2 regions of the Psychromonas sp. MME1 genome follow, and region 1 is predicted to be linked to the other one. Evidence: predicted binding sites of a transcription regulator. Region 1 holds the regulator's gene; the other holds the start of a gene.
What was found. The regulator LexA, encoded in region 1, represses DNA repair genes until DNA is damaged. The targets are predictions, from matches to a motif close to TACTGTATNNNNATACAGTA.

Region 1 (10,327 bases):
GTATCGATTAGATAACAGTGTTTATCCAACGACAGAGCAAGGGTTAGAAGCATTGCGAGAAAAACCAACTAGTTCTCCTGAGCCACGTAACTATCGTGAAGATGGTTATATCAAACGTTTACCACAGGATCCATGGGGTAATGATTACATCTTAAATAGCCCTGGTGAAAACGGTAAAATTGATATTTTATCCGTTGGGCCTGATGGTGAAGAGGGGACTGATGATGATATTGGTAACTGGAATCTTGATGGTAAAGAATAGACTGTAACTCAGTGTTTATTGGTGTGAATAAGAAGAATAACCAGCAAGGCTTCACGTTACTCGAAGTGATGCTGGTTTTATTACTAATGGGAATGATATCGGTTGGCGTTGTCATGACCATACCGAGTAATTTAACTTCAGAACAGAGCGTCCAATGGCAAGCACAACGTTTTAGTACCCTATTACAGTTTGCTGAAGATGAAGCGATGATTTCCGGTGTCGAATTGGGTTTGTTGTTTACGGATAATAATCGCTATCAATTTGCTTTCTATGATTATCAAAGCAAAAAGTGGTTACCGATTGTAAGTAAACAGATCCAGAGCATTTTTTCTCTGCCTGAATCGATAGAGATTGAGTATGCCTTATCGGGATCCGTTTGGGATGAAGTGGAAACGCAAGATAACGATGATTTTATAGACGATACATATCTAGTCGATGTTGATATAGGAGAGCCGAGCGTCGTTTCCTTGAATCCTCAGGTTTATGTTATGTCTAGTGGTGAGGTTACCCCCTTTACATTGACTTTTTCTGCCTACGATGGAGAGCATAAAAAAGAGACGTTAACTGTTTCAGTTAGCATGAGTGGTGCGATTACTTTTTCCGAGTTAGTCAAGCCATGAAAAAAGTAAATCGAGGAATGACCTTACTAGAAGTGATGCTCGCCCTAGTGATTTTGGCAACGGCAGGTTTAGCGGTGATGAAATCGGCTTCGGAATCATTAAATAACCAAGCCTATCTTCAGGATAAAACCTTTGCACTGTGGGCTGCAAGCAACTATTTAGTCGAGCTTAAATTACAAAAAAAATGGCCCTCAAGTAGTTGGCAATCCGATACGCAAGAGCTTGCCGATTGCACTTGGTATATCCGTTATCAGGGTGTACAAACTGGTGATAGCAATTTTATTGCTTTAGATATCGAGGCGAGTGAAAAATTAGATGGCCCCGTATTAGCAGATATTAGGACTTACCTTGCAAAATAAGCGACATATTTTATCTCGCAGAGTAAATCAAGGCTTTACATTACTCGAGGTCTTAATTGCTATTGCCATTTTTGCACTGTTAAGTCTAACCGCATACCAAGTGCTGAAAGGCGTGATTGAAAGCGGACAAATTAGCAAAGAACACAGCGATTCATTAACACAATTGCAACGGGCAATGTTAATTATTGAGCAGGATTTTAGTCAGATAGTGGCTCGCACTTCCCGAGATGATGGAAATATAGAGGAGACGTTATATGTCATTCGAGCTGCTAAATCGTTATTTGAATCCGATGATCAAGGTATCGAATTCAATCGTTTAGGGTGGCAGAATCCGCTGGGGTTATTGCCCCGTTCAAATATTTTACGCGTACGCTATCGCTTGCAAGAGGGGCAATTACAACGTTTATACTTTCTTCATCCCGATATCGTTGCAGGACAGGAGCCGGAAGTACAAGTTTTATTAGAGGATATTGAAACACTTAGCTTTCGTTTTTGGCTCTCTGGTTGGCAAAACAGTTGGAATGATAGTAAGAAGCTACCCCAAGGGATCGAAATTAGCTTTACTAGCAAGCATTACGGGGAACTTCACCGAACATTTATTATCGCAGCTGGGGAGGTGTTGTGATCATGACGGCTGTTGGTAAGGGAAAGCAAAATGGCATTGCGTTGATTACCGTCTTGTTGATTTTAGCGATAATGGTGACCATCGCAGCAACAATGACAGGTCGCTTAACATTAAGTTTGAAACGCACCGAAGGGCTCGCTTTTTCACAAAAAGCCTACTGGTATGGGCAATCCGCCATTAGCTTAGGGACGATGATTTTAAATCAAGATATTGGTGACAGTGACGTTATTAGTCTCGATCAAATTTGGGCGACGCCCGGTATGATATTTCCACTTGAAAACGGTAATTTTGCTGGAGAAATTAAAGATTTACGTAGCTGTTTCAATATTAATTCACTTGCAGAACAGGATAAAAACAACATCACTGCTTTAGGAGTGCGCCAGTTTCAATCATTATTAGAGGCGATTGGCTTAAATGATTATAGTGCCGAGATGATAGCTCAATCAACACGTGATTGGATTGATAGTGATGATCAAGCGAGTGCTTTACAGGGGGCGGAGGATAGTCATTATCAAGGACTTGCCGTTCCACTTTTGGCGGCTAATAATTTTATGGTCGACCTTACTGAGCTTCGCTCTGTACAGGGGGTGAGTAAAAATATCTATGAAAAAATTGCACCTTATTTATGCGCAATTCCAGCAAATGAACAAAATATAAATGTGAATACGGTTAGTCTTGACCATCCTGAAATTTTATATGCGCTATTTAAACCAGATCATGATTTTACCATTTCTGATTTTAAGCAGCTCTTAGAAGATAGACCAATCAGTGGCTGGAATAATATTAGTGATTTTTTCGCGATGGATCTATTTAATGGGGTTGCCATCTCTGAAAAACAAAAAGGTCAACTTTCAGTTTCCAGTGATTTTTTTCAACTGAATGGGGTGGTTGAATATGAAGAGCGACTTTTGGCGATTAAAATTTTATTTCAGATGAAAGATAAAAAAGCAAACGTGATCCGTTACCAGTCCGGCGGCTTTAGTGGGGGTAATATTAGTGATTAAGGCAAGTGTAATTAAAAGAGATGGAGATTGTCAGTGACGGAACGATTAATTATTCGCTTAGCAAGTACAGCTTCGCAAAAAAATCATTGGCTAATATGGTCTGACAGTGAAAATGAGATTATTGCCTCTGGGCAAGTCGACACCGCTAAGCAGCTAGATTTATTAACGGAGAAAGCACAACAGCGCAAAGTTATCTGTTTATTACCAAGCGTTGATGTGTATATCAAGGACATTAAGATTAATGGTACTTTTAATCGTCAAATGCAGCAGGCGTTGCCCTATATTGTTGAAGAAGAATTGGCGACAGATGTTGAGCGTTTGCATTTTTCCGTGCTCGCGAAGCAAACGGATTTAGTCACCGTTGCTATCTGTAATAAACGCAAAATAGAGGATTGGTTAAGTTGGTTATCCGCCGCGCAAATTAATTGCCAACAATTTATTCCTGAGGGGTTAGCATTGCCGATTGGTAATGACCAAACATGGCAAGCGCTGCAATTAGATGATCAATGGTTAATACGAGAGGACCCATATCACGCATGGGCTTGTGACAGCAGTATGCTTGAGATCCTTTTAGAGAGTAAATGCCAAGCAGCAAGTCAACAAATTACCAGTTATAGCCCTCGACCTGAAATAACATTAGCAGAGTGGCTTGAGGCTCCGCCGATGTTACCCATGGAACTGCTTGTAAATGGAACTTTAAACAATAAGATTAATTTGCTCAGTGGGGAATTCTCACCTAAAAAGCCACCGAATAAACATTTAAAAAAATGGCGAATAGCAGCCATTATGGCAGGATTTTTATTTGTCTTGGTGGCGACGAATCGTTATTTGCACTATCTACACATAGAAAAACAGATACAAAATGTGAAGCAGCAGGTTGAAGTGGTCTACCAAAAAGCATTCCCTTTACAAAATAAATTGCAATATACCCGTATCAAGAAAAAAATTAAGAGCATGCTTAATGAAACTCAGGGTGGCAGTGACGATTCTCAATTCTTACTCATGCTTAATGAATTGGTGCCAGCATTTGCTGCAAATTCAGAGCTTCAAACCAATAGTTTGAAGTTTGATGCGAGTAAAAATGAGCTTCATTTACAAATATCAGCGAATAATTTCCAAGCATTCGAAAAATTTAGTAACTCATTGCCGAAACATTTTGATGTTCAGCAGGGCGCATTAAATAGTAGCAAAGATCGTGTTAGCGGTTTGCTGACCATAAGGAAAAAATAATGTTAGAAAGATTTCAAGCATGGTGGCAGAGCATTTCTCAACGCGAACAACAATTATCATTGTTAAGTGCCGTGTTTTTACTCGTTGCCATGGTCTATTGGGGCGGGTGGCAGCCATTAAATAAACAATTAGATGAAAGTGAAATGCAGTTGCAGCGTACCCAGCAGACACTACGTTGGGTGGAAGACAAGTCCTCGGAATTAGTGCAAGCAGGGATGGGTGAAAGCAGTAAGCCCCTGCGTAAAGCAAGTTTAAGCAATGTGCTTAATGTGAGCGCTAAGCAATATGGCATTGAATTTTCGCGTATAGTAAATAAAAAGGATGAAGTCGAAGTGTGGATTGATGATGTAGCATTTGATCGCTTCATTGCTTGGCTAACTGAGTTAAATAACCGCTATGGGGTAGTCGTTATGAAAAGCGATGTCACCAGTTTGGATGATTCAGGTAAAGTTAAAATCAACCGTTTATTAGTAAGTTATTAGGGCAAGCAAAGAGACGTTTCCATCTATGAAAATTAAACTTATTTTATTATTTATTTTTTTCTATGTACTTTCCCTATTGCTAACTCTCCCAGCGGCAACGGTTGCGAATTTTATTCCGACCAATGCAAACGTGACGGTTGATAATGCACAGGGGGCGATTTGGCATGGTAAAGCGAAGCAAATTTTAGTACAAAAAAAATATAAGCTAGAAAATGTAAAATGGCAGTTTGACTGGGCTGCGTTACTTAAACTGCAGGTGAAAGTCGCGCTACAATTTTATAACCCAAATGGTGTCTCTGGCGAGGGAATGATTGGTTGGGGTGTTGGTGGATTGTTTGCTGAAAATCTAATGGTAGATTTAACCGCCCCTGAATTGCTTTCATATATCTCCTTACCTGTTCCAGTGGATATTAATGGTTCGATCTCTTTATTGATTAATCATGCCACACAAGGTAATGCCTATTGTGAGCAACTTGATGGCTATCTGATTTGGCGAGATGCCAATATAATTAGCAAGGCAGGCAATGTTGATCTGCAAACGGTAGATGTCAATTTAAGCTGTGTTGATGGCAATATTAATGCAGATTTAAAACAACTGTCAAAACAGATGAATAGCTCGCTGAACTTTTTATTACAGGAGGGGAACGCTTACCATTTGCAAGGTTCAATAAAAGAGTCACCATCCGTTGCCCCTGCTATTAAAAATGCTTTATCTTGGCTTGGCGGTAAAAATAGTGAAGGTGCAACCATTATTAACTTTAAGGGCAAGTTGTAATACCAATTCGGATAATACTATGGTCATAGCTTGTTGAGGAAAAATGATGGAGAACAAGGCGCATGATTGAGTAATAGCGCGCTATTACGATTGAATGCAACGCTGTTATCTATTATTTTACTGGTTAAAATAACTTACTTTTTTGTTGTAAGTTTCGCAAAGGTAACAACCATTTGCGTCAACTTTCGCCTCAAATTAAGCCATTTTTCTGCGCAAAATTTAGATAACATATTTAATCCGATTGGTATAAATTATTTTTGCATGAAAAATAATGAGACTTCAATTGTATGCCTCGCATCTCGCTACGCTTGTTCTTATTGACTTTGCTTCTTGAAGTATCATGGGTATAGATATACACTGTTATTATTTACAGTTCATAGGTGATTTATGAAAGAGCTAACTAAACGTCAGAGCGAAGTTTTGGCGGTTATTAAAGATTGTATCAATAAAACGGGTATGCCTCCGACGCGTGTTGAATTAGCTAAAATGCTGGGATTTCGCAGTGCAAATGCCGCAGAAGAGCATCTCAAAGCCCTCGCTCGTAAAGGGGCTATTGAAATATTATCGGGAACTTCTCGGGGTATTCGCATTTTAGGCGAAGATAAAGCCGACCCCACCGAGTACGAACAGGGATTACCTTTAATCGGTCTAGTTGCCGCGGGTGAACCTATTCTTGCACAGGAGCACGTTGAAGCGCATTACAATGTAGATCCTTCTTTGTTTCATCCTCAGGCCAATTTCCTGTTGCGGGTACAAGGTGAGAGTATGAAAGACATTGGCATTATGGATGGTGATCTACTGGCTGTGCATAAAACGCAAGATATTAAAAATGGCCAAGTCGTCGTTGCCCGGGTGGAAGACGATGTTACTGTAAAGCGTTTTTATCGTGAAGGAGATCAAGTGCTATTAAAAGCGGAAAATAGCTTATTTGATCCCATTAAAGTAGATTTACAATATCAGCCGTTTGCAATCGAAGGTATCGCTGTAGGCGTGATCCGTAATAGTGACTGGATGTAGAAAATGAAATTAGGGATGATTTTTTTTGTAGCGGTTTTGTTGATTGCTAGCTGTATTGCTGGTGGTCTTCAAAGTTATTTAATAACGACATCTAATGCAGATGTTGAGTTGCAGGAAAAAGGAAAACGAGTTCCTCCCTTTTCATTTACTGCTTCATCGGGTGGATTTTTTTCTAATAACGAGTTAGCGGATAAATGGACGCTTTTTTTTATCGGTTATACTTTTTGTCCCGACATTTGTCCGACAACATTAGCAGACCTCGATCGTATCTATCCTAAATTGGTCGAAGCGCAAGGTAGTCAGACTCAAATTGTTTTTATTTCCGTTGATCCCAATCGCGATAAAGCGGCCCACCTCGCTGATTATATTCATTATTTTAATCCGAACTTTATCGCATTAAGTAGCACTCATGAACAACTTATCCCCTTTACACAAGCGCTTGGTTTAGTCTATAGCATAGTTGATGAAGGATATGAAGGTCCCTTTTATTTGATTGACCATAGTGCTTCTTTGGTACTTATTAACCCCAATGGCGAGCATCATGCGACCTTTAAGGCGGGGGTGAATGAGCAAGGGATTGCGCACGTTGATATGGATGCAATGGTTGACCATATTCATCGCTTTCAGCAACAGTGGTAGTCACCTTTTTACATAACGAATAACAAAGTAAATGTCTTTATTTGATTTTTCGATACATAAAAAAATATTCGCTATCGCTCTGCCGATGATGCTTTCAAATATTAGTGTGCCACTGCTTGGACTGGTGGATACTATGGTTATAGGGCATCTGCCTGAATCATATTATTTGGCGGGGGTTGCTGTCGGCTCCATGATTGTTACGCTGCTGTTTTGGATATTAGTATTTTTACGAATGTCGACGACAGGTTTAGTTGCACAGGCCTATGGGGCAAATGATTTTTCACTTATTTTACGTTTATTAATGCAATCAATAGCCATCGCATTACTATTAGCGATGGTAATTCTATTATTACAGTTTCCCATTGCTGAACTTGCTTTTTATTTTGTTGATGGCAGTGAGCAAGTGCTGCGCTATGCGCGCCAATATTTTGATATCCGAGTTTGGAGTGCGCCTGCGGCATTAGTTAATATGGTGCTATTGGGGTGGTTATTAGGCATGCAGAATGCGAAAGTCCCCATGTTTTTATTGATTGTTACCAACCTGGTTAATATGCTGCTAAGTGTCTTATTCGTTGTCGTTTTTAAATGGCAAGTCGCAGGGGTTGCCTGGGCATCATTAAGTGCTGATTATATCGCCTTAATGTGTGGTTGTTATTTTGTTTTTAAGCGACTTAGACCGCACTACCAAAAGGGAGATCTTACAAAATCCTACCATCTATTAATGCAATTCACCTCCTTAAAACGCTTTATCACATTAAACATGGATATATTTATTCGCACACTATGTTTGCAGATAACCTTTGCCTTTATGACGATGCAAGGGGTGAAGTTAGGTGATGATATTGTCTCTGCGAATGCTGTTTTAATGCAATTTTTACTAATCATCTCATTTTCTATGGATGGCTTGGCCTATGCCGTAGAGGCATTGATAGGCAAAAGTATTGGTCAGCGTAATTTATCGTCATTAAAACAGAGTATCAATGCGACCTTATTTTGGGCCTTTCTATTTTGTCTCATTCAATTTGTTGCTTTTTATAGCTATGGTGATTGGATTATTGCGCAAATAACATCCATTAAACATGTGCAAGATGAAGCAAATCACTACTTGCCATGGTTGATTATTGTTCCAATAACGGCGATGTTAGGATTTGTTTTTGATGGTGTCTTCATCGGTATGACACGCGCTAAAGAGATGCGCAATAGCATGATATTTTCCTTGGTCGTAGTATATTTCCCCTTTTGGTTGCTTTTTTCAGGGCAAGGTAATCACGCGCTTTGGATCGCGATGAATGCTTTTATGTTATCGCGAGGGGTAAGCTTGTTGTGGATATATAGACGTATTGATAGGCAGGGAAGGCTTTTGCTTCCCACCTAAATTTATTTGTTGAGAGATTTAGTCCAAAAAATAGCACTTCCATAAGCGGGATCTAATTGATAACCTGAAAAGCCTTGTTTTTCATAGGCTTTCTTTGCTATCTCGTTTCCTTCTAGTACTTCTAAAGTAATTTTGCAGCAATCTCGAGAATGGGCAATGCGCTCTATTTCAGAAAAAAGCAGTGAGGTTAACCCTTGACCGCGAAAATCATTATGCACTACGACATCATGGATATTAAATAGCGGTTTGCAGGCAAATGTTGAAAATCCTTCGATAGCTGTTAATAGTGCCGCGGGCGTTTTATCCTTAAAGACTAAAACAATAAAAATATCAGACCGTTTTAATAGTGCAGCAACCAGATTCTGTTTGGCAAAATCAGATAAATCTTCACCGCCACCCATAGGATCAGAGGCATAGTGAGACATCAGTGTTAAATAAGCTTGTGCATGGTCAGCATTGCTCAAATCAGCTTGCATAGTGGTAAACATTGACAATCCTTTACTAATAAATAGGTTAAATAGTTTTTCATAATATCATTAAATTTAAAGCTTTGTTGTATTGGTCATATTGAGTTAGACTTCTAGATGTCTAAAACTATTACATCTATTCTGTGGAGGTTATATGCCTATTCGTATTCCTGATGATCTGCCTGCGGCGGGCATTTTAAAGTCTGAAAATATTTTTACTATGTCTGAATCACGTGCAAGTCACCAGAATATTCGTCCATTGCGTGTGCTGATTTTAAATTTGATGCCAAAGAAAATTGAAACCGAAACACAGTTGATGCGTTTGCTCTCGAACACACCATTACAGGTTAATATCGAGCTTATTCGTGTCGATGCGCGCGCATCAAGAAATACACCGACAGAGCATTTAAATAAATTTTATAGTGATTTTGAGCGAGTCAAAAATCAGAAATGGGATGGTTTTATTATCACAGGTGCGCCCTTGGGTAGCGTTCCCTTTGAAGAGGTTTACTACTGGGATAAATTTAAAGAGATAGTTGAATGGTCTCGCCATAATGTAACCTCAACCATGTTTTTATGTTGGGCGGCACAAGCTGCACTTAACTATTTATATAATTTAGAAAAAGTAACGCGTAAAACAAAGCTTTCTGGTATTTATCAACATACGACTTATAACCATCACCATCCTTTAGTACGAGGATTTGACGACCAGTTTTGGGCGCCATTATCACGTGTTGCTGAATTTGATTCGGAGTATATTTCAGATCATACTGATTTAACGATATTTGCTGATGCCCCCGGTGCTGGTGTCTATTTAGCGGCGAGTCCAAAATGTCAGCAAGTGTTTATTACAGGCCATCCAGAATATGATGCCAATACCTTAAATAATGAATATTTACGAGATCTGGATGAGGGATTGAACCCTAATTTACCCGTTAATTATTACCCTAATGATGACGAAAATGAATTACCACGGGCGACTTGGAGAAGTCATGGTAATTTACTTTATAGCAACTGGTTAAATTACTGTGTTTATCAAGTGACCCCTTACGATTTTGGTAAACACAATAGCGATTAAATTAATTGTGATCTTGCTTTGGAAATTTTAATTAAAGTTACTTGAAATAGTAGCAATAGAGAAAATCAAGACTACACTTACAATGTTAGAGTAGAGGAAAAAAGAGTACCTTTAGCGCAACAAGCGTGAGAGTTTGTTGATTATCTTAAAACAGTTTTGGAGGGATTATTATTACTTCATATCGTTTTTTGGTGAGATTGTTATCCAATCAGGAGTTGCGTTAGGTAGCTCGTAGGCCTGAGGGCAATAGGATAAAATCTTTTATTTTGACGCTTTTATAACAGTGATAAGGTGGAAAGTAAGAGTAGAACGCTAGTTGTAGATTTTTTCATAAATAGGGAGGAATTAAATATTATTACTTCGTATCAGTTTATTAAAGATGGTAATCAAATCA
Region 2 (10,327 bases), 1.4 Mb from region 1:
GCAAGCACGGCAGAAATTGATAAATATTGGTTGATATTGGTTTGCGTAACACCACCTGTAGGCATAAATTTAACAGGATATACCGCAGCCAATGCTTTTAGCATTGCAACACCACCTGAGGGTTCTGCCGGGAAAAATTTCAATGTATGCAATCCCATCTCCATTGCCTGTTCGACTAGACTTGGAGAGTTCACCCCCGGAACTATTGGTACATTACGTTGTTGACAGTATTTGACTGTTGTTGGATTAAAGCCTGGGCTGACTATAAAATCAACGCCTGCGGCTATCGACTGATCTACTTGTGCCGTTGTTAATATGGTACCAGAGCCAATCAACATATCTGGATAGGCTTCCCGTATATTACGGATTGCCTCTGCTGCTGCTGGTGTGCGGAATGTTATTTCAGCACATGGCATACCATTTTCGATGAGGACCTTAGCCAAAGTAACTGCATCATCGGCATCATTAATCGCAATCACAGGAATGATTTTTAGTGCTGCTAATTGTTGATTTAATTTACTCATTTTAACCTCTTCTTGTTATTATAGGCGTCTTAATTCAAGATATTTTGTTAGGCGTTTGTCTCTTATATCTATATTACTTCAAGACGTTTTACCTCATTTAGCTACTGAATCCCCGTGATATACTCAGCAAGGTATTAGCTAATTTATCCTGTAAAAAACCGTAACACTACAAACTGTGCCACACTATCATATTATTGTATTAATTAAGCAATTTTAATATAATACCAATCGGATTAAGTATGTGATCTAAATTTTGCGCAGGAAAAATGGCTTAATTTTAGGCGTAAGCTTTGTTAATCGTTGCTCCCTTTACGAAACTTACAACAATAAAGTAAGTTATTTTAACCAGCAAAATAGATCAGCTATTTACTCCGATTGGTATAATAGTCAACAATTGCTTTATAAACACGGTAAAAGTGTATAACAATTACCTCACGTTACCTCTTGCTCTGGTATCCGTTATACTTTTTCTAATTTACATTAAGGGAACAAATGTCTTCTTCTAACTTTACTACAATTTCAGGATCAACACGTAGTTTGCACGTGCAAGTAGCGCGTACAATTGCACGTAGCATATTGTCTGGTGAATTAGCACAAGGCTCAATAATTCCTAATGAGATGGCTTTATGTGAACAATTCGGTATTAGTCGTACTGCGTTACGTGAAGCGATTAAATTACTGACATCTAAAGGTTTGCTACGCTCTAAACCTAAAATTGGTACAACCGTTATTGAAAAAAATAACTGGAATTTCCTTGACCCTCAACTACTTGAATGGATGGATGGCATCGAAAACTCAACCGTTTTCTATCGTCAATTCCTAGGATTACGTAAAGCTATTGAGCCTGAAGCCTGTGCATTAGCAGCGAAAAACGCCACAGTAGAACAACGCATCGAGCTTTCTGCTACATTTCAAAAGATGGAAGAGGTTGCTAAAAACTTTGATCATAAAAAGTGGGCTGAGGTGGATATGCATTTCCATCGTTTAATTTTCCTTTCCACTGGTAACGATTTCTATCTGCCTTTCGGCAATGTATTAGCCACTATTTTCATGAGCTTTATCCTCTACTCATCAAAAGACGGCGGCGTATGCATCGAAGAGCATAGAGCAATTTATGAAGCGATTATGGCTGGCGATACAGACCAAGCTCGCACGGCTTCACAGGCTCTATTAGTGGGTGAAAAACATCGTATCATCGATGAAGATGTCGTATAATTTATCATTGCTTTGTCATCAAATCGTTATGTAGATAACTACCCTTAAATTTTTACCAAGCATGTCGATACGACTTTTATTACTGACGTTTACTCTCAAGTAGCTCGGGACAGTTTTTAATTTAGTTGGGTAATACTCAGCTAAATTTTTTAACTTTTTTGTTAGCCGTTCTCCTCCGCCCCTTTTTTCTAGCATATCTTAGGTTATTATCAGCACCATTTGTTAAGTTAACTAAACCCTGTGGGCCAGCCATAATTGCATTGGCAACGAGACTATTTAATTGCGCCTGTAAAGGTTGCATAAAGCTATGATAAGTCCGTTGCTTCTCGCTAATTGCATTAAGTTGCATTTCCCATTCTGCGGTCATATCAGGCAAGGTTAATTGCTCTGGTAAACTTTCTATTAATTTAATTCCCACTTCCGTTGCTTGAATTATTTTACCACTACGTTTTAAAAATTGACGTTTGAATAGTAATTCAATAATACCTGCACGGGTTGCTTCTGTGCCTAAGCCATCGGTCTCTTTAAGAATTTTCTTTAAACTATCATTTTTAACAAAACGGGAAATATTACTCATTGCTGCTAGCAGGGTTGCATCATTGAAAGAACAAGGCGGTTTGGTATTTTTTTCAATGACTTCCCCCTTATTACAGAATAAATGCTGCCCTTTTAATAATTTAGGTAAAAACGTATCCTTATCTTGAATATTAAATAACACCTTCCACCCGTCACGCAGTTTTGCTTTGGCTTTGCTGACAAACAAACCATTACATATCTCAATTTCCGCGACGCACTCGGCATAACTATAATCGGGGTAAAATTGAGCTAAATATTGACGCGCGATTAAATCATAAATATTCTGTGACATGTCATCTAAGCTGCCTAACGGCTTATTAGTGTCAGTCGGAATAATTGCATGATGGGCATCAACTTTGGCATCATTCCAAGCTCGCCCTTTAATCGCCAAATCAGCGCCCTTTACTGCATCTATTAACGATTGTTCGTTTTTAGCAATTGCCTGAACGACAGCCTTTGCTTGACTGTGGTGATTTCTTGGCAGATAACGTGAATCAGAGCGAGGGTAAGTGATCAGTTTGTGTCGTTCATATAACGCCTGACAAACATCTAAAACTTGCTGAGCACTATAGTTATAACGCCTAGCTGCATCTATTTGCAATGATGAAAGATTATAAGGTAAAGGCGCTATCTGTTTTTTATTCTTCGCTATAAAGCTTTTAACAATGGCATCTTGTTTAGATATTCGTTGCGCGACATTATCTGCTAGCCCTTTAACAATCACGCGGCCGTCTACATCTTGATATTTGGCACAAGCCTCACTCGGTTTCCATTTCGCAGTGAAGGACTCTGATCCATTTTGCTGATCGGTTATCAAATGTGCTTCCACCTCATAGAAAGGTTTACTCACGAAGTTTTCAATTTCCTTATCGCGCCTCACAACAAGTCCTAACAAGGGCGTTTGTACTCGCCCAACTGAAATCACACCTTGATAGCCTGACTTTTGAGCCTGCAAGGTATATACGCGAGTTAAGTTTAATCCATATAGCCAATCAGCTCTTGTCCTTGCCAGGGCGGATGTAGATAAAGGAATAAATTCTTGATTTGATCTTAGGTTTTGTAGTGATCGTTTCACTGCATTAATAGTTAAATCATTAATTAAACAACGCTCAACTTGTTTTAATTTATTCCCTTTGGTTCCACTAAAATGGATCACTTCATCGACCAAAAGCTGCCCTTCTCGATCGGGATCGCCAACATGAACTAATTGGTCCGCTTGTTTGATGAGCTTTTTTAAAAGTGTTAATTGTTTGCTTGTTCGCGTTACGGATTTTAATTTCCAATTTTCTGGAATTATTGGCAAGTGCTCAAACTTCCATCGTTTAAAATCAGCGTTATATGCTTCAGGATCAACCTGTGTTAATAGATGGCCAATACACCAACTAACAATATCGCCATTACCAACATGAATACACCCCTCAGTTTTACGATGAGGTTTCGGCAACGCATCTACAATCGCTCTTGCAAGGCTCGGTTTCTCTGCAATATAAAGCTTCATTAATCACCACTAAACGGATACGCACTGTATTTACAAACAGTACACAATTACACGATTAGTTTCAACTCCTTATCTATCACTAATCACATTTGCTAACAGCACAATAATAATGCCTCATTGCTATCATTCAGCACCAACATTGAGCAAATAAATATTGGCTTCCTAAATGCATCATATTAAACGATATATATCAACAAGTTAGTGAAAAGCATTATTGGTTTAATTCTTGCTAGTATTGAATAAACATAACAATTTTGTCGCATAATATTACCAACCTAACCAATGAGTGAACAATCTCTGCGTATTACTGGTAAGCCTGCTTTGAGAACAATAAATGATAAAAAACAAGACCACAGGGCTAATTTTAGAGCCCTTTTTCCAACCTATCATCAATGTTGAAAATGGTTTAATCGCCTATAATGAGGTCCTTGCAAGGATAAAAAATAATAAGAATAATTACATTTCAGCTGGTAGTATTTTTTCATCTGAAAACCTCCCCATTGATAAACGAATATGCTTTGATAAACAAGTGAGAAACAAAGCATTGGAGAAATTTAAAACCTATGATGGCAATGCACGTTTATCGATAAATATATCACCTTCATGGTTTTCATTACATGCCCCCCATCTGCAACTTAAAAGCTATGAAGTCCCAACATTGAGTATGCTTAAAGAGTGCGGTATTGATCCGAGTCGGATTATCATAGAATTAACCGAATATGATGGCGATAAAGATCTCATTAACCATTTTGTTCGTTCCTATCGCGAAATGGGCATTCAAGTCGCGATCGATGATTTTGGTACTGGTTTTTCTCAAATAGAACGTTTGCTTGAAATTGAGCCTGATATCATCAAGCTAGACATGGCGTTATTTCAACGCTCATTAGTTAGCAACTATACCCAAGATTTAATTGAAGTTTTTGCGAATTTCGCTAAAAAAAGAGGCATCGTCCTAATTTTTGAGGGAATAGAAACGCCGCAACAGTATGATGTTGCAGTGAGTTCGGAGCACAGTTTGTACAGGGGTACCTGTTTTCACCTGCACGAGCTAAATTTTATAACGATGGATATTTTGTAAACGATATTCATTCACTAAATTACTCTGGCATAGCCGTTTAAATACAAAGACAAATATAACGCCCCATCCAACGAACAATAACCCCATTTCACGCGAAATGTTTTGTTAAACGCCATTTCGAATAGTGGCGCGAGACAGCACAATAGGTAATGGGGTTTCACTTTTAGCGTTACAACACCGCACTGATTTTGAGCTAATACAATCGGATTAAGTATGTGATCTTAATTTGAGGCGTAAGTTGACGAAAATGGTTGTTCTCTTTGCGAAACTGACAACAAAAAAGTAAGTTATTTTAACCAGTAAAATAGATCAGCTATTTATTTCTATTGGTATAACACTCCGTAGGCAGAGCAAATCTTTTTTTTATCTACTCATTCATATTTGTTAAATAAATGCTAGCTTGCAGTGAACTGCTTTCCCTGGTGCTTAATGGTTCAATTTGTGCAACGGGTTACTGCAATCAGTGCAATGCTAACATCCATTTATTGCTCACCTAAATAGGTTAAAAGATGCAAGGGATTAATATTATGCGCCCTGTTTTGACACCTCAAATCGTCCAATTAACTGGTTCAAACGTAAAATGGCATTTTTTACTAATGTGGTACGACGCAGCAATTGCTGAGATGATATTTCCATTGTGGCAGTAGTGTTTTGCGCCTCCTTTGCGGTTGTACCATGTTGCTGGCTATTACTGGCAATTTGATTCATCGTCTCGAACATATTTTCAACTGCTTGTTTTAACTGTAAACTACGCTCACCTGAGTCTAAGGCAAAATCATCTTTATCTACATTTTTAACGCCTTGCTGCATATATTTCACCGCCATTTCCGATTCCTGGCTTAGTTTTTTAGTTATATTACCAATGTGGTTCGCTGCCTGTGATGTTTTAGTCGCGAGATTACGTACCTCATCAGCGACCACTGAAAAGCCCCGCCCATGTTCACCTGCTCGTGCAGCTTCAATCGCAGCATTTAATGCAAGTAAATTAGTTTGTTCGGTAATTTCTGTTATCAATCCGACGATGGCACCAATCTCTTTCATCTGCCCATTAACATCATTAACACTTTGCGCTGACGCTAATACAATTTCTTTTATCTTAGCGGTCGTACTCACGGCCTGTTCGTATTCTTGCTGTGATTTAGCCACCTCTTCACGCATCAGCTCCTGCATAATTTGTGCAGAAATAGTCGCATTGGCTATTTCATCCTGTTGTCCACTTGATAACTCCAACAACGATCCAATTGAATGGCCCATTGCCTTACTCGCACTATCGACACGGCTACAACGGCGTAACATAGATTCGCTCACTTCATTAACTTCACTCGAAGCGTGAATCATCTCACGAACCATATTATCGAGGTTATCTATAAAACTGTTTATCCAACGCCCCAAATCGCCTGATTCGTCCGCACTGAGCTCACCAGTCGCAAAACGTTGTTTTAAATTAGCCTCCCCTTCTGCGAGCATTTGAATGACTTCTATCATATGTTGTAGTCGCTTGGTGATGGGCTTGATTGCAGCGAAACTTAACCAAGCAATGCCAATTAATGACGTTAACAACAACAGCGAATTAGCTTGTATCGCAGAAAGCGTAAATAGACTATTCGCAATTACGCTACTTAATACAGGGAAGGCCATTGCTAGTGCAATCTTTTTACCAAGTTTGTAGGTTAAAGAACGATGCCGATAGACTTCTTCTAAATCAGCTTCACACATCATCCCCCATATATCAGGTGAACCCTGTAACTGAAACGTAACCCCTTTTCCTATTACTGGAATATGGCGATAATCAGAATATCCCGGATAGCTAACATAAAGGTTTTCACCGTTACGTATAGTCTCTCTTACACCTGGATGCAGCTGTTTGTCGCAGGATCGGTAAATCTAATCTCAAATTCAGTATGGTTATTGACTCGTACGGTCCCCCACTGAGTAGTAACACCCGATTTTAGATTTTCCCCGTGGGAAAAAGTGTTATCTTCAAATCGCGAGCGTGAAAGTGCAGTGCCAGATTGAATGGAGGGATCAAGTTTAGAGTCAACCATAAATATATAGTTATCGCCCGATTCACTATATACATGCCCAGCTTCACGCTGAATAAGATCTCCCATGACATCATTAGGTACCCGGCCACAGAGGCAACCAATCACTTCATCATCTACTTTAAGTGGTTGATAGAACATGAGTGTAACCGCATCATGGAAAGACGAACTGGATGCCCCAATAGATTTCGTTAGTTGATCAATGTAGGGACCATGTAAAAATGGCGCTTGCATGCCATTGTCTAATATTTTGCGATCAACTTGACGCCCTTGAAATGTAGTACAACTTGAACTTCCAACACTCCCATCCGCATAAACGATAAATAACTCAGATAAATCATTATTTCGTTTTACTAATGCCTGCAAAGCATTCGGCCATTCACTGTTATTTTTTGAAGTAATATATAGCGCGGCATCTGCTAAAAAATGCCACTGTGTATTAACCCAAGATTCTAAAATACGCACACGTGTATTAGCAATGCTGGTAAATGTTTTCGCTAAGGCCGCTTCTCGTCCTCGGTTCAGCCAACACGCTTTTTTCATTGCTAGCTTTCCAGTTGCTCCAAATAGGGGTAACCAATGACGCTCTTTGGTTGTTAAATCCATTTTTTTGTCCCATAAGATTATTTAATTTGAGAAGCAAATAGCAAATTAGATACCAAAAAAATCGCCTTCAAGCAGACACAACTTAACAACCTAAAAAGCAAACAACAACAGTTCAATAAATATACCAATTGATAGAATTAACAAACGATACAGTTCGATAGACGTCTCATTTTAAGCGATCTATAATCAACTCAATATCTTCTGAATTGTTATAAATGCAACAATAGTGTGCGCAGTCGCACATTAGCGCACCGTAACAGTGCAAAACACCTAAATATAAATATGCCGTTAAACCGTGTTAATCTATACAATATTTTCAGTTTATTAAAATCATCGATTAAGGATCCACCAATGCGTAAAATTTTTTCACTGTTAATCGCCGGCATTATTATAATGCCTATACATAACAGCGATGCTACTACAGATACAAAACAAACCGATACCGTATTGATTGAAGAAAATAGCAATTGGAAAGATGCCAAAGAATCAACCGATTAAGCCGTACAAAAAAGTACAGAGGCGGCTAAAGATGTGTGGCAAGCCACTAAAAAATCTTCCAGTGAAATATTAAAAGAGGGGCAAGAAAAATCAGCAAAAATTTGGCAATCAACTAAACAAGGCTCACAGGAACTTTGGTCAGATAGTAAAGAAACCACACAAGATATTTGGGATAAATTAAAACGAGAGAGTGAAAAAGCTTGGCAAAAAAGTAATAAGAAAATTGATGAACTAATGGATGAACCAGCCACTGAGCCAGTTACAAATGAGCAGGAGATACGTATATAATCTTTTTTGTACATTTTTCAGACGCGCGCGCGCAAAAAAACAACAAACAAACTAGAAAGTTAAAAGAAGTGTTGACACTTTATAAGGGATAAAGCAAAATCACCTCGCTTTCAAAGCAAAGGAAATAACGCTCGCTTAACTCAGTTGGTAGAGTGCCGCCATGACATGGCGTAGGTCACTGGTTCGAGTCCAGTAGCGAGCACCATTTTCTTGTCTCAGAACTTCTATCATCATCTTTTCTATCCTTTTGAAACATGTAAAAACAACATCTTAAGAGATATCTCAGTCTATTCGCATCTATTGACGTTTTGTAAAATCCACGCTCTAAGGTAACACTGAACAACCACAAGAGACGATGTTACCATGGCTAAGAAAACTACTCCTCTTACAGCAACACAAATAGTAGCTAAATTGACTACGCCACTACACACTTATATTAATGAAAGAAATGAACAACCGACTTTTAAGGGGGAATTTAAATGAATATGTATGATGACTAGGTAAATATCGTGTTTACATCCCGCTTTCTTATACCATTTTAAGCTCTTAATTGACATCTTTCTATAAGTAATAAAATATGAAGTAATTGTAATGACATCCTATTAGGTAGCTAATTTGATTATTAAAAATAAAGATCCTCTTACCAGTACAGATAGAAGAAAGATTGCTGGTGACAAACAAGAGCAAGATGTAGCATTCTTCCTGCGCCGTGCTTTTAAAAATACTGAAAATGTATTTGTATTTAACGATTTGCGCATTAAATATAATGATGAAGTTGCGCAAATAGACCATCTAGTTTTATACGTTTATGGTTTTATCCTCATAGAATCAAAAAGTATTACCGGTCAAGTATCCGTTAATAGCGATGAAGAATGGTCACGAAGCTATAATGGTAAATGGTCAGGAATGCCTTCACCTATTAAACAAGTTCAATTACAAGAGCGATTACTACGTGAATTACTCTATGAAAAACGAGAATCCATGTTAGATAAAATCCTGTTTGGCAAGCTTCAAACTGGTTTTGGAGGGCGTCTTTGGGACCATTTTTGTGCAATTTCGAGTAATGCAATTGTTCAGCGTGAAAACATGCCTAAACAAGTATCAAAAAAACTGGTTAAATCAGAGTTCATTTTAGATAAACTAAATAAAATCATACCAGGTACTATTAAAAACAGTCTTTATAAATTTTCTAGTCAACCATGGTTTACCCCTGAAGAAATGCAAAAAATATGTGACTTTCTATTAGCTCAACATCAATCTGCCCATCCAATAAAACGGGTTGTAGAACCACAACCAGAAAGTCAAACTACAAACACAGTACATACTCCAACAACGGTACCGAACATCGCAAAAGTTTCACCTGATTCAGCGATAGCGCCATTAAGTTGTAAGAAATGTCATGCAATAGATAACCTACAACCAGCTTGGGGGAAATTTGGCTATTACGTTAAATGTTGTGCATGTGAAACAAATACAGCAATGAAAACCCACTGCCCAGCTTGCTCAGGTAAAAACACAAAAGTAAGCAAGAAAAAAACGCTATACAGCCTAATTTGCCAAGATTGTAATGAAAGTAGGGTCATCCTTGTTCAAAGTTAAAATAAATACAAACCATTAAATATGCACCTACTGCCTTATTGAATGGATTTTCGAAAACTCAATTTGTAGTGATACTGTGGTCTTGGCCTCCTTAATAGAGGTGGTATTATTGAACTCGATTATTTTAAAAGAGATTAAAATAAGTAGAACAGGCAAGTCTAAAGGTATACTAGATACCTCACAATACGGTTATGTGGTTCAATAACGTTTACAATATTATTGCAAACGTTATATTTCTATACAGTTTAACCTGTTTGCTAACGCCCTGTCAGCTGAAATGCTGCCCAGTAATAGGGATGCTGATTATAGTTGGCTTTGACTTCAAGTTGTGCCTTTTTGAGTGCTAAGCGTTTATCGCCCCCATTACCCATATTCGCATAAAAGCTCTGCATTAATTGGCTGG

Region 2: a site for LexA is predicted at 3,836-3,855, ahead of AB2N10_RS05220 (DNA topoisomerase III). Genes of this name have one in related genera too.

The regions. Positions count from the first base shown of each region.
Region 1 is NZ_CP160906.1:3,260,899-3,271,225, forward strand. Features, by position in the region: gene gspG (type II secretion system major pseudopilin GspG) at 1-262, shown strand, start outside; gene gspH (type II secretion system minor pseudopilin GspH) at 286-882, shown strand; gene gspI (type II secretion system minor pseudopilin GspI) at 879-1,241, shown strand; gene gspJ (type II secretion system minor pseudopilin GspJ) at 1,231-1,866, shown strand; gene gspK (type II secretion system minor pseudopilin GspK) at 1,869-2,870, shown strand; gene gspL (type II secretion system protein GspL) at 2,904-4,100, shown strand; gene AB2N10_RS14980 (type II secretion system protein M) at 4,100-4,582, shown strand; gene AB2N10_RS14985 (type II secretion system protein N) at 4,608-5,357, shown strand; gene lexA (transcriptional repressor LexA) at 5,745-6,374, shown strand; gene AB2N10_RS14995 (SCO family protein) at 6,378-7,013, shown strand; gene AB2N10_RS15000 (MATE family efflux transporter) at 7,045-8,388, shown strand; gene AB2N10_RS15005 (GNAT family N-acetyltransferase) at 8,391-8,876, opposite strand; gene metA (homoserine O-succinyltransferase) at 9,010-9,933, shown strand.
Region 2 is NZ_CP160906.1:1,093,328-1,103,654, reverse strand. Features, by position in the region: gene AB2N10_RS05230 (bifunctional 4-hydroxy-2-oxoglutarate aldolase/2-dehydro-3-deoxy-phosphogluconate aldolase) at 1-524, opposite strand, end outside; gene AB2N10_RS05225 (FadR/GntR family transcriptional regulator) at 1,017-1,739, shown strand; gene AB2N10_RS05220 (DNA topoisomerase III) at 1,876-3,813, opposite strand; gene AB2N10_RS05215 (EAL domain-containing protein) at 4,148-4,891, shown strand; gene AB2N10_RS05210 (methyl-accepting chemotaxis protein) at 5,417-6,610, opposite strand; gene AB2N10_RS05205 (hypothetical protein) at 6,736-7,539, opposite strand; gene AB2N10_RS05200 (hypothetical protein) at 7,891-8,037, shown strand; gene AB2N10_RS05195 (hypothetical protein) at 8,071-8,325, shown strand; tRNA gene AB2N10_RS05190 (tRNA-Val) at 8,455-8,530, shown strand; gene AB2N10_RS05185 (nuclease-related domain-containing protein) at 8,941-9,924, shown strand; gene AB2N10_RS05180 (CHAT domain-containing protein) at 10,182-10,327, opposite strand, start outside.